4 regions of the Vibrio sp. MA40-2 genome follow, and region 1 is predicted to be linked to each of the others. Evidence: predicted binding sites of a transcription regulator. Region 1 holds the regulator's gene; each other region holds the start of a gene.
What was found. The regulator CRP, encoded in region 1, controls carbon source genes, mostly activating them, when cyclic AMP is high. The targets are predictions, from matches to a motif close to TGTGANNNNNNTCACA.
Positions count from the first base shown of each region.

Region 2: a site for CRP is predicted at 1,768-1,783, ahead of dinG (ATP-dependent DNA helicase DinG). Genes of this name have one in related genera too.
Region 3: a site for CRP is predicted at 1,763-1,778, ahead of udp (uridine phosphorylase). Genes of this name have one in related genera too.
Region 4: a site for CRP is predicted at 1,849-1,864, ahead of ectA (diaminobutyrate acetyltransferase). Genes of this name have one in related genera too.

Region 1 covers NZ_CP178628.1:1,193,358-1,196,577, forward strand. The annotation lists gene groL (chaperonin GroEL) at 1-1,220, shown strand, start outside; gene crp (cAMP-activated global transcriptional regulator CRP) at 1,425-2,057, opposite strand; gene ACLKML_RS13145 (phosphoribulokinase) at 2,303-3,172, opposite strand.
Region 2 covers NZ_CP178628.1:2,002,853-2,006,072, forward strand. The annotation lists gene dinG (ATP-dependent DNA helicase DinG) at 1-1,698, opposite strand, end outside; gene ACLKML_RS16690 (porin) at 2,335-3,220, shown strand, end outside.
Region 3 covers NZ_CP178628.1:2,800,338-2,803,557, reverse strand. The annotation lists gene ACLKML_RS20120 (zinc/cadmium/mercury/lead-transporting ATPase) at 1-1,632, shown strand, start outside; gene udp (uridine phosphorylase) at 1,871-2,629, shown strand; gene ACLKML_RS20110 (DUF1887 family protein) at 2,747-3,220, opposite strand, start outside.
Region 4 covers NZ_CP178628.1:1,063,973-1,067,192, reverse strand. The annotation lists gene ectB (diaminobutyrate--2-oxoglutarate transaminase) at 1-1,180, opposite strand, end outside; gene ectA (diaminobutyrate acetyltransferase) at 1,194-1,757, opposite strand; gene ACLKML_RS12555 (YijD family membrane protein) at 2,139-2,510, opposite strand; gene fabR (HTH-type transcriptional repressor FabR) at 2,513-3,136, opposite strand.

The DNA of each region.
Region 1 (3,220 bases):
TTGCACAAGTAGGAACGATTTCAGCGAACACTGATGAAACCGTTGGTAACATCATTGCTGAAGCAATGGAGAAAGTAGGTCGTGACGGTGTTATTACTGTTGAAGAAGGCCAAGCACTTCAAGATGAACTTGATGTTGTTGAAGGTATGCAGTTTGACCGTGGTTACCTATCTCCTTACTTTATTACTAACCAAGAAGCGGGTGCGGTTGAATTAGAAAACCCATTCATTCTTTTGATTGATAAAAAAGTATCGAATATCCGTGAGCTGTTAACCACTCTAGAAGCGGTTGCTAAAGCCTCTCGTCCACTGCTTATCATTGCAGAAGATGTTGAAGGTGAAGCGTTGGCTACATTGGTAGTAAACAACATGCGTGGCATCGTGAAAGCTGCAGCAGTTAAAGCTCCAGGGTTCGGTGATCGTCGTAAATCAATGCTACAAGATATCGCGATTCTAACTTCTGGTACGGTTATCTCAGAAGAGATTGGTTTAGAACTAGAGAAAGCTACATTAGAAGATCTAGGTCAAGCGAAGCGCGTTATCATCACTAAAGAAAATACAACCATCATTGATGGTCTTGGTGAAGAAGCAATGATTCAAGGTCGCGTTGCTCAAATTCGCCAACAAATCGAAGAAGCGACATCAGATTACGACAAAGAGAAACTACAAGAACGCGTAGCGAAACTTGCTGGCGGTGTTGCAGTAATCAAAGTTGGCGCAGCAACTGAAGTCGAAATGAAAGAGAAGAAAGACCGTGTAGAAGATGCGCTTCACGCAACTCGTGCTGCGGTTGAAGAAGGCGTCGTTGCTGGTGGTGGTGTTGCTCTTATTCGCGCTGCTTCTAAAGTCGCGGGTCTTGAAGGTAGCAATGAAGAACAAAATGTTGGTATTCGTGTTGCTCTTCGAGCAATGGAAGCGCCTTTACGTCAAATCGTTGAAAATGCAGGTGAGGAAGACTCAGTTGTTGCTAACAACGTTAAAGCAGGCGATGCGAGCTATGGCTACAATGCCGCCACAGGCGAATACGGTGATATGCTTGAAATGGGTATCTTAGATCCAACTAAAGTAACGCGCAGTGCACTACAGTTCGCTGCATCGGTTGCTGGACTAATGATCACAACTGAAGCAATGGTTACTGATGCTCCAGCTAAAGATGCTGGTGCTGCAATGCCTGATATGGGCGGCATGGGTGGTATGGGTGGAATGCCAGGAATGATGTAAAATTCCGCTACCTATGTGACTAAAGTTTAGCGTTTATGTTAAACCGGTTGGGTGTGTCCAGATATATGCCCAACCAAGTTGCAAGCACCATCAATTAGAAGCACTTACATAAAAGCTATTCTAATTTTATCGAAAAAAAAAGCAGCGTTTCCGCTGCTTTTTTAGTTTGTTTTTTATAGACGGTTCCGTATTAACGAATGAACGTTAGCGAGTACCGTAAACAACGATAGTTTTACCGTGTGCAGAAATTAAGTTCTGCTCTTCAAGCATTTTTAAAATACGTCCAACTGTCTCACGTGAACAGCCAACAATTTGTCCAATCTCTTGACGAGTAATTTTGATCTGCATCCCATCAGGGTGAGTCATTGCATCAGGTTGTTTTGCTAAATTAAGAAGTGTTTGAGCAATACGACCAGTCACATCTAAGAAGGCCAAATCGCCTACTTTTTGGCTTGTCGTTTGTAGACGACTTGCCATTTGAGACGAAAGACGCATCAAAATATCTGGGTTAACTTGAATAAGCTGACGGAATTTCTTAAACGAAATTTCAGCAACTTCACAAGGTGATTTAGCTCGTACCCATGCGGTACGTTCTTGGTCTTCTTCAAAAAGGCCTAGCTCACCGATGAAGTCACCTTGGTTAAGGTAAGAAAGAATCATCTCTTTACCTTCTTCATCCTTGATAAGCACAGCCACAGAGCCTTTCACAATGTAATACAGAGTTTCCGCTTTTTCACCCGCGTGGATAAGCGTACTCTTTGATGGATATTTATGAATATGACAGTGTGAAAGAAACCACTCTAACGTCGGATCGGTTTGAGGTTTACCTAGAACCATAATTATCTCACTATTATCTGCAGGGCCTACTTAAGCAGCGTTCCTTTGCCACGTCCCTATATTTCGGTGACGTTAGCATAGGATTTCTTAATCAAAGCTGCAAGCTACATATGTATGTCTGTTAAGAATAGTATCCTTTTTTTCAGGTGATTTCTTGATTTTGATCGCTCTCAAATCCCTATTTTATACGCAAAAATGTGCACGTCATCACGGTATAACAAACAAAGCCGCAAGTTGTGTATAAATTAACCTATTTTGCCTGTTTCGATTAACTGCTGAAGCACGGGTCTAATAATTAATTCCATAGCAAAACTCATCTTGCCACCTGGAACAACGAGTGTATTGTGGCGTGAAACAAATGAGCCATCAATCATGGCCAACAGATAAGGAAAATCGACATTTTTCATGCCACGTAAACGAATAACCACAAAACTTTCGTCTAAACTGGGTATTCCTTTGGCGTTAAGAGGGTTCGAAGTGTCAACCGTTGGTACGCGCTGAAAGTTAATATGTGTGCGAGAAAATTGAGGCGTAATATAATTTAGATAGTCATCCATTGAGCGAACGATTGAATCGGTCACGGCTTCTCTAGAGTGTCCTCTATCTCTAGTATCGCGTACGAACTTTTGAATCCATTCTAAATTAACAATCGGCACCATACCGATAAGCAAGTCAGCGTGTTGCGATACATTCACCTCACCATCGACCACCGCGCCATGTAAGCCTTCATAAAAAAGCACATCACTGTTTTCGGGTAAATCTTGCCAAGGGGTAAAGGTTCCTGGCATCTGATTATAAGGTACGGCTTCATCAAAGGAGTGCAGATAACGCCTTACTTGTCCTTTGCCTTCTTCTCCATATTTCTTAAAGAATTGCTCTAATGCCGGAAAGTCGTTTGCTTCTGGGCCAAAATAACTGATGTGTCGACCTTGTTCTTTAGCTTTACGAATTTCGATGTCCATTTCTGGACGAGTGAACTTATGGAAGCTATCTCCTTCAACCCATGCGGCTCTAACGTTCATCATATTAAACATTTTTCTAAATGCTTCTGAAGTTGTCGTTGTTCCTGCGCCAGATGAACCTGTAACAGCGATAACCGGATGTTTTGCGGACATGATATCCCTTGTTATTAAATTAGATTAAACGGTGTAATTTGCTAGTTT
Region 2 (3,220 bases), 810 kb from region 1:
TGTAAATTCTGTTGCCACGCTTTGGGCCACTTGTTTCATCTGCCAATAAGAAGCAAAAAGCACCAAATTTGCTTTTTTATCTACAATAAGGTTTGGCAAACATTCAGACAAATAGTCACTAAATTGTGGCGCCTGCGGTTCGTATTTCATTGCAGGTATGAGTAATTCGGCATTATCTTGGTAATTAAATGGTGACGCTAAAGCTAAAAATTGCACACCATCATCTTTGCTATCGCTGTCACTGGCATTGTTAACGGTTTTAACCTTGTTTGCGTTAACGCTGCTTACGCCCACTTGATGACAAAAGAAGCTAAATGAATTTAGAGCACGCAATGTTGCCGACGTTAGCACGCAGCCAACACATCGGCTCCACAGTTTTTGATCTAACTGCCAGCCAACTTCCAAAGGTGAAACGTTGACGATGAAATCGTCTTCTCGTTCCGGGCTAATTTCTAACCATTTAACTAATGGCGCGCCTTTGTCTTTTTTCGGTTCCGCCATTAGGTTCCATACTTTTGCTAGGTTGTCTAATCTTTGATGATAAAAGCCAAGTTCGGCGAGTGCAGGTTCCGCCAGTTTGTTGGATAGTTCACCGTCTTTTAAACGTTCGGCGATCAGGTCGGCAATTTTGCCGACAGCGAGGTTGGCTTTATTTGATAACACTTTTAGATCTTTAGATTCGCTTTGCAACCACTCAGGTAAATCACCATGTTCGAAGCGGTACACTTTGTCGGCAAAGTTATTTGGGTCAAACTGTTTACTTAGCCCACTAAGAGACGGTACCAGCTGTTGAATGGAATCTTGCAATTCATTTCTAAAACGGTTGACGCGTTTTTCATCGGCTAAGCTGGTGAACTTGCTTGATGATTGGTTGAGTTTCTCTAGCCAGGTCACTGCGCCTTTTAAACTTGCAGCTGCAGATGAATGATCTCTGGCAATTTTTGGTAAGTGATGAGCTTCATCGAATATATAGATAGTATTATCCGGTTCAGAAAGAATAACTCCGCCGCCGAGATCAATATCTGCCATTACTAAGCTGTGGTTGGCAATAATGACATCGTTTTTATCAAGCTCAGATCGCGCCTTTTGAAACGGGCACCCTCTATGTGCGGGTAAACCGTTATTACAGCTGTGTTTATCGCTGACAATAGTTTGCCAAATTCTATCGTCAATCGGTTTTGGCCACGAATCTCTATCGCCATCCCATTTCCCTTTAGATAGCGCGAGGTACAATCTTTCTAATAACTCAATGTCAGCTTTATTAGGCTTGGCGTCAAACATGGCCATTTGCCCATCATCAGCTCCGCTCGCGGCGGCGAGTTTTTCTGCGCAGCAATATCGTTGACGGCCTTTAGCAAGAATAAATGAAAAATCCAAATCGGTTATGCGCCGAAATAAAGGGAGATCTTTATTTAATAGCTGTTCTTGTAAAGCAACGGTTGCCGTTGAGATAACCACTTTACGATTGTTTAAAACGGCACAAGGTATCGCACCCATTAAATAAGCAAGAGATTTACCAATACCGGTTCCCGCTTCTGCAACGATAATACGATTACTTTTGTGATAATGGCCGGATAAGGTCTTGGCTATTTCGGCGACTAAGTAATTTTGCGCACGTCTAGGAATAAAGTTATCCAATTGATGTTGTAAGTTTTGATAGCTATTACGAATAGACTTTTCGACTTTGGGATTGAGCATAACATGACCAGCGATAAAGGATGGCGCAGTTTAGCACAGCTATTATGCCTACTCTATTGCTAGAGAATATGTGAGAAATATCACTAAGCATGTTTGAGTTACATAATTATTAATTTTTATTACTGGATAAGAATTTATTTTTATTGGGATTTTATTTAGTTACAGAGCCGATTTAAGTCACATATTTGCTTCTTTTTTAGTAAAAACACGATCTATGTCACAAAAAAAATTGAACCTTTTCAATTGTAATGCATGAACTTTCTGGTCGATATTAAATTCTTTTAATTTTATATTTAAGCCGAATATTATATATTTTATATCGTATTAGTATAATTTATAAGATTAATATATGGCAAAGGATTTTTATTGGTTGATTGGTTTTTCAATGCTATTGATGTGTTGATTATAACTTATACATATATGAAATAAGCTAAATCACTGTTTTTATTGTATTTATTTATTTTTATTTTTATTTATTTAGAGGTTTGACATCAGACGATTTCTTTTGCAATCTAGTTCTCGAAATATTACGGGTGATGACGAGGTAGCAACTAAGCTAAAACGTTATTATCAATAAAATAAAAAAGGGAACCGGAAAGGATTTCCTACATTCTTAAGAAAAGGCAGTGGATTATTATGAAAAAGACTCTATTAGCATTATCAGTATTGGTTGCTTCTACAGCGGCTAACGCAGGTATCGAACTTTATAACCAAGATGGTGCAAGCGTTACTTTAGGCGGTGACCTAGAAGTTGTTTACGTTAAAGGTACAGCTGAAGATTCAAGCGTTGAGCAACAAATTCAAGATGCTGATTTAAAAATTGATATCCGTAAAGTTGTAAACGATGAGCTATCTGTTGGCGCATACTGGGAATTCCAAGGCGACGACAACGACACTACTGAAGGCGGAAGCGCTAACATGGGTGACGTTTACTTTGCATTCTATACTGCTTCTTACGGTTCTGTGAAAATTGGTGATGTTTGTAGCATTGCTGATGATCTAGGTGTAGGCGAAGATTACCAATTCGGTGTAACTGCGGCTGTAGACCAAGTTGACGCTTGTGCTGACGAAGCTGTTCGTTGGGATTACTCAAACGATCAAATGTATGTTTCTGCTGCTTACCGTGACAACCAACGTTCTGATGCAGTTGCAGACCTTGCAGACATCAAAGTTGGCTTTATGGCTGGTGACTTCGACCTAATGGGTTACTACGGTACTTCTAACTCTGCAGAACAAGACACTTTTGCTCTTGAAGCTCGTTACGGTCTAGACGCGATGAACCTAGCACTAGGTTACTACGATGTTGAAGATGCCGGTAACGTAGTTGCTCTTGCTGCTGATTACACAATGGACAAGTGGTTGTTCGCTGCAGGCGTTAACCTAATTGATGCTGACGCTTCTGATGATGACACAACTGAGTACTTCCTAAACGCTGGTTACGCTGTTGCTTCTGCTACTACTCTTTACGCTGAAATCGGCGGAAATGACGTAGATGGTTCTGAGCTAGGCTACGCTGTTGGTG
Region 3 (3,220 bases), 1.3 Mb from region 1:
TATCTTGGTGAAAGTGCAGAAGCTGCAATGGTACTACTGCTTTTTTTATTGGGTGAGAAATTAGAAGGGTATGCTTCCTCTCGAGCTCGAAGCGGTGTTCAGTCACTGATGTCGTTAGTTCCTGAACAAGCGATCAAAATTATCGATAATGAAAGGGTTGAAGTGTCAGTAAGCACATTGATTCCTGGTGATATGATTGAAGTTTCGCCGGGATCTCGATTACCTGCGGATGGCATTGTTCAATTTAATGCTAGTTTTGATGAAAGCGCATTAACAGGAGAATCACTTCCTGTGGAACATTATGCGGGCGATCAAGTCATGGCAGGATCAGTTGTGGTTGACAAAGTTGTTCGTTTAAGTGTGACGTCTAAACAAGGTGAAAATGCGATTGATCGTATACTGCATTTAATTGAGGAAGCTGAATCTCACAAAGCACCACTTGAACGATTTCTAGATAAGTTCAGCCGTTGGTACACACCAGCAATGATGTTGTTAGCTTTGCTAGTGATTATTACCCCTCCATTAGTTTTTTCTCAACCGTGGGAAACATGGATATATAGAGGGCTCGCCTTATTATTAATTGCCTGTCCTTGTGCATTGGTTATTTCAACGCCGGCAGCTATTACCTCAGGTTTAGCGGTGGCGGCAAAAAGAGGTGCGTTAATCAAAGGAGGGGCGGCCCTCGAACAATTAGGCCGATTAGAAACCATTGCTTTTGATAAAACGGGTACGCTGACCAAAGGCGAACCAAACGTAACAGATGTGCAGGTTTATGCAGATGTTAAGCGTAATGATCTTATCCAAATATCAGCATCAATAGAAGTTGGCTCAACTCACCCTCTTGCTCGTTCTTTGGTTAAATATGCGACTACTGAAAAACTGAGTTTATTAGATGCACAGGACAAAAGTGCGATTGCTGGCGTTGGGGTAAGTGGGGTTATTGAAGGTATCTTGTATCAAATAGTCGCTCCTAGTAAAGTGACACTGTCTCTTTCTTCGACGGTTAGACAACAAATTGAGTCTTTAGAGCAAGCAGGGAAAACGGCGGTTTTGGTTGTTAGAACAGACTTAGCGCAAGTAAGCGAAATAATAGGAAGTATAGCATGGCAAGATACGTTACGTGATGATGCTAAAGAAGGTATTGCTAAGTTACATCAATTAGGCATTCGTACTTTGATGCTTACCGGGGATAATGCCAGAAGTGCCAAAGCAGTGGCCGACCAAGTTGACGTTGAGTTCAAAGCGGGTTTACTACCACAAGATAAAGTCGCATATATTCAAAAGTTAACGAGCGAAGGTCATGTTGCGATGATTGGAGATGGAATAAATGACGCGCCAGCGATGAAAGCTGCGTCTATTGGTGTCGCTATGGGGAGTGGAACTGATGTTGCTTTGGAGGCTGCAGATTCTGCGTTGACTCATAACCGACTGACTGATATCGCGGACATTATTGTTTTATCTCAAGCAACGCTGGCTAATATTCGCCAGAATATAGCGCTAGCATTAGGTCTAAAGCTGGTGTTTTTAATTACGAGCCTTATGGGTATTACTGGTTTATGGATGGCGGTGTTAGCCGATAGTGGCGCAACATTTTTGGTTACAGCAAATGCATTAAGGTTATTGCGATCGTAAACATGTTTTTTCCAAGGTTAAGTAGGCAATAAGATGAAGTTAGTTGCATTGAATATAATTTGTATTATGTGAACATAGTGTGATCTACATCTCATTAATATGTAACATGACATTCATGATTATTTGTATGTGTGATTTTAGTCACTAACTTTTTATTGTTTGTTCGCTACAGTTTAAAGGTGAACGTTGACTATATTCTGGCTTAGTAAAATGCTAGCGCCAATTAAAGGAGCAATTTATGTCTCAACCTGTATTTCACCTTGGTATTACTGCTGCCGACCTTAGAGGCGCGACTGTTGCGATTATTCCTGGTGATCCTGATCGTGTACCTAAAATCGCAGCTGAAATGGATAATGCAATCCAACTGGCAAGTCACCGGGAGTACAATGTGTACTTAGCTGAGTTGGATGAGACTCCAGTTGTCGTGTGCTCAACCGGTATTGGTGGGCCTTCTACATCTATTGCGGTAGAAGAGTTAGCTCAGTGTGGTGTGCGTACGTTCTTGCGTGTAGGAACAACAGGTGCAATTCAAGCTGATGTTAATGTTGGTGATATGATTGTTTCTACGGGTTCAGTTCGTTTAGATGGCGCAAGTACCCATTTTGCACCGTTGGAATTCCCTGCTGTAGCAAACTTTGAAGTGGCGGCAGCAATGAAACAAGCGGTTGAAGAATCAGGTGCAAAAGTGCATATGGGTGTTACCGCATCAAGTGATACTTTTTACCCAGGTCAAGAACGTTACGATACGTTCTCAGGTCGAGTGGTGAAGCGTTTCCAAGGCTCTATGCAAGAATGGCAAGATATGGGTGTGCTAAACTTTGAAATGGAATCGGCAACGTTGTTCACTATGTGCGCAAGTTCTGGCCTAAAAGCCGGTTGTGTTGCTGGTGTCATTATTAATCGAACTCAAAAAGAAATTCCAGATCATGTAACGTTAAAAGAGACTGAAACTCGCTCTATTCAAGTGGTTATTTCTGCTGCGCGTAAAATGCTGTAGCTTTGATTTTTTGACAGCTTGTTTTGAAATTTTGTGTAGGGTAATTAATCTATATCAGTAAATAGAGACCAAGTGTTAAGCTTGGTCTCTATTTTTTTGTCACTATTTTGTCCGTTACTAGACTTCTTCGTGACCACCTGCATCTGTAAACCAATTGGCTAAATGAGTTTTTAAATCCTTCAGTTCATCAGGGCCAATCAAAGCCAAACCGAGATCTTCTGCACGCGTAATATCATTGTGTCGAAGAGGACGGAAACTGACAAGCATTGCTCTTGCTTGTATGCCACCAAGCAAATCTCGTAATGATTCTAATTTATATAAGGTATCATCTCCATCATCACGCATACCTTTAGTTTTGCATTCGATAATGTGCAGCTTATTGTTTACTACAGTGGCGACATCGAGCTCGTTTCTTACTTCACGTTCGCCCAACTGGCGATATACCTGAACATTTAAGGAATGATCTTGAATGGTTGGCAATTCATCTTGAATTTGTTTTACTGTACTGTGCACCAAGGTTTCTAACCATTCGCCGTTTGAAAAGCGTCGCGCATCTTCACTGGCAAATGTTAATACTCCGTCTTCATAAGT
Region 4 (3,220 bases), 130 kb from region 1:
TAATCGTCAATGGGCTGAAAAACTTGATCACTTCTCCGTTCGGCCCAGCAGTTTCTATAACTAACCCTCGGTCAAAACATGCTTTAGTCACTTGGCTAGAGAACTCACCACTTTCACATTCAATACCCTGCATCATCCCTTTACCTTTTTTCTGAGAAAACAGGTCAGGATAGCGATTCAACATAGTATTAATATTGTCGGAAACCGTTTCGGCACATTGCTTAATATGCTGTTCAAATTTGTCATCTAACCAATAAGTTTCAATGGCTTTAGTTGCGGTAATAAAAGCGTGATTGTTTCCACGGAAAGTCCCATTATGTTCCCCTGGTTTCCAAGCATCTAATTCCGGTTTCAACAGTACAATCGCCATTGGTAAACCATAACCACTAACCGATTTTGATAGTGTTACCATATCGGGTTTAATGCCCGAAGATTCAAAACTAAAAAAGGTACCAGTTCGACCACATCCCGCTTGAATATCATCCACAATAAGTAGAACATCATTTTTTTTACAGATACGGCTTAACTCTTGAAGCCACTCATCAGAGGCAACGTTTAGTCCACCTTCACCTTGTACTGTTTCTAGTAGTACGGCGGCTGGCTTATCAATACCTGATGAATTATCTTCTAACATTGCACTGAATAGTTTGAGTCCATCAACATCTGCATAACCATCAAAAGGAAGACGAGTTACATCATTCAATGTGGTACCAGCACCTTGACGATGATGTTGATTACCTGTAGCAGCAAGTGCACCACTAGTACAACCATGGAAGCCATTGGTAAAGGCCACCACATTACTCCGGCCTGTTACATTCCGAGCAAGTTTTAATGCAGCTTCCACTGCATTGGTTCCAGTTGGCCCAGTAAATTGAACTTTGTAATTAAGATTACGAGGTTTGAATATATGTTGTTCAAGTGCCTCTAGAAAATCCGCTTTTGCTTCCGAGTGCATATCGAGTCCATGGGTGATGCCATCTTTTTCGATATACTCGAGTAACCCAAGTTTAAAAATAGGATTATTATGACCATAGTTTAGTGAACCAGCTCCAGCTAAGAAATCGAGGTAATGGTCACCAACATCTGTTTCTAGCCAACAGCCTTTTGCTTTTGAAAAAACAACTGGAAAACTGTTTGAGTAAGAGCGAACATTTGATTCTTTTCTTTTAAAAATATCCATGATTATTCCATTTCTAGTTTTTTGTTTCGTTGCGTGGAGTTAAAGGAAGTCGATATAGGTATTCAGTATCGTGGAGGCCCTTAAAGTCGAGCTCTTTATCGAGGAAGACACTAACTAAGCTTTCTTGCTCACTTTCTTGTTCCAACGTTTTAAAAAGTGCCCATGAAGAGTCATTGTCTTTGGTAATCGTTGTTTCGATGGCGGTGATATCACGTAAACAATTTCGTGCACGTAACTCACTCAACATGGTTTTAGCCAAACCTTGCCCTCGATATTTCGATGCAACTGCAACTTGCCAAATAAACAACGTCTTTGAATCATTGGGCTTCAAATAACCAGAAATGAAACCGGCCAGCTCACCCTGAAAATATGCCACTATCGATGTATCTTGAAAGTGTGTGGTTTGTAGAAAATTACAATAAGCCGAATTAGTATCAAGTGGCGGCGACTCAGCAATCAGCCTATTCACCTGCAAACCATCTTTGATACTAGGCACACTAAATTGCCAAGATATTGAGTTGGTTAATCCTTCTATTGCAGACTTACCAAACGATTCTCTCGCTGTTTGAGAGCACATCATTTCTCCTAAATATTAGTTTGAACTCTAATTAATTTCCTTTTTATTATTTACAGAAAGACGCCAACAAAGATATAAACACTGGCAATTATGTGACACATATCACATTAATGGAGACTGACGTTTACTTTCACGTCAAAGTAATTTTAGACTATCAAGATGGTTAACTCATAAAAACACAACGAAACTAAGCGATTATTGTCATGTAATCAGTCAGGAGTAGTAGAATGAAAAGTAAAGAAGTGATCAAAAATCATGGGTGAGTAAACAATAAAAAAACATCCAGATTTAAGCTATCTCAGAGAAAGAAAAAACGAGCATAAGCTCGTTTTCATTTTACGTAATCGGTTCTATCTGGAAAGCGCGATACTGCTTTATTATTTACGCAGGTTTAGCGACAAACCCAAGTTTTTTCCCTACCCAAAGCAAGAGTAATAATGTCACTATAATGGCAAAAAAGTTAGAACCAGCATCTGGATATTGTGCTTTTACAAACGCAGAATGACCAAAGGCACCGACAAAAAAGCATGCTAAACCAACCAAAGGTAAGTCTTCTGCAATTGGGTGACGCAGATAATCTTGATATAGCATCTGAACTGCCAAAACCAATGCGATTAACGGAAATATAGAAAAAGAAATTTCATTAACCGTTAACGGCGACAATAAAGCGTTACCACACATACCGGCAATAACTGCTAGGATTAATGTTTTTTTTGCGGAGTCATTTTTTTCAGGGATTGATTCATTTGACATAGTTATATCCTATTGTTTTGTCTTTCACGTTCTTTTCTGTACCAATAAGCACCTTTAGCTGTCATTCGTAATTGCATGACAAGTCTTTCAGTTAACTCTTCTCTCTCATGTTTGTTTAAATCTAACGCTTCTGCGCCAGAACTAAACACTAAGATAACTGACGCTTCTGCTTGAATGGAAGCCTCTTCTCTCTTCATTCCTGTACTTATTAAATATTCTGTCATTTCTGCGACAAAATGTTGCATCTCTCTGGCTACTGCGGCTCTAAAGTCTGGAGACGTTCCAGAGCGTTCACGTAACAATAATCTAAATACGTTTGGGCTACTTTCTATGAATTCCATAAATGTTTCGACCGAGGTTCGTATTACGCTTCCTTCTTTTACTATTCGTTGCCTTGCTTGCCTCATTAGTTGTCTTAGTAATAACCCGCCTTCATCAACCAATGTTAACCCTAACTCATCCATATCTTTGAAATGACGATAAAAAGAGGTTGGAGCGATGCCAGCTTCTCTAGCAACTTCTCTTAAACTCAAATTAGAGAAACTGCGTTCAGCACTTAATTGAGTAAATGCTGCATCAATTAATGAACGGCGTGTTTTTTCTTTTTGTAGTGCACGAATTCCCATAGGGGGTTATCTTTACCTATTGACCTAATGACTATAGGTTACTATAACTCGAATTTGTATATGTGAGAAATACACATTATCAAA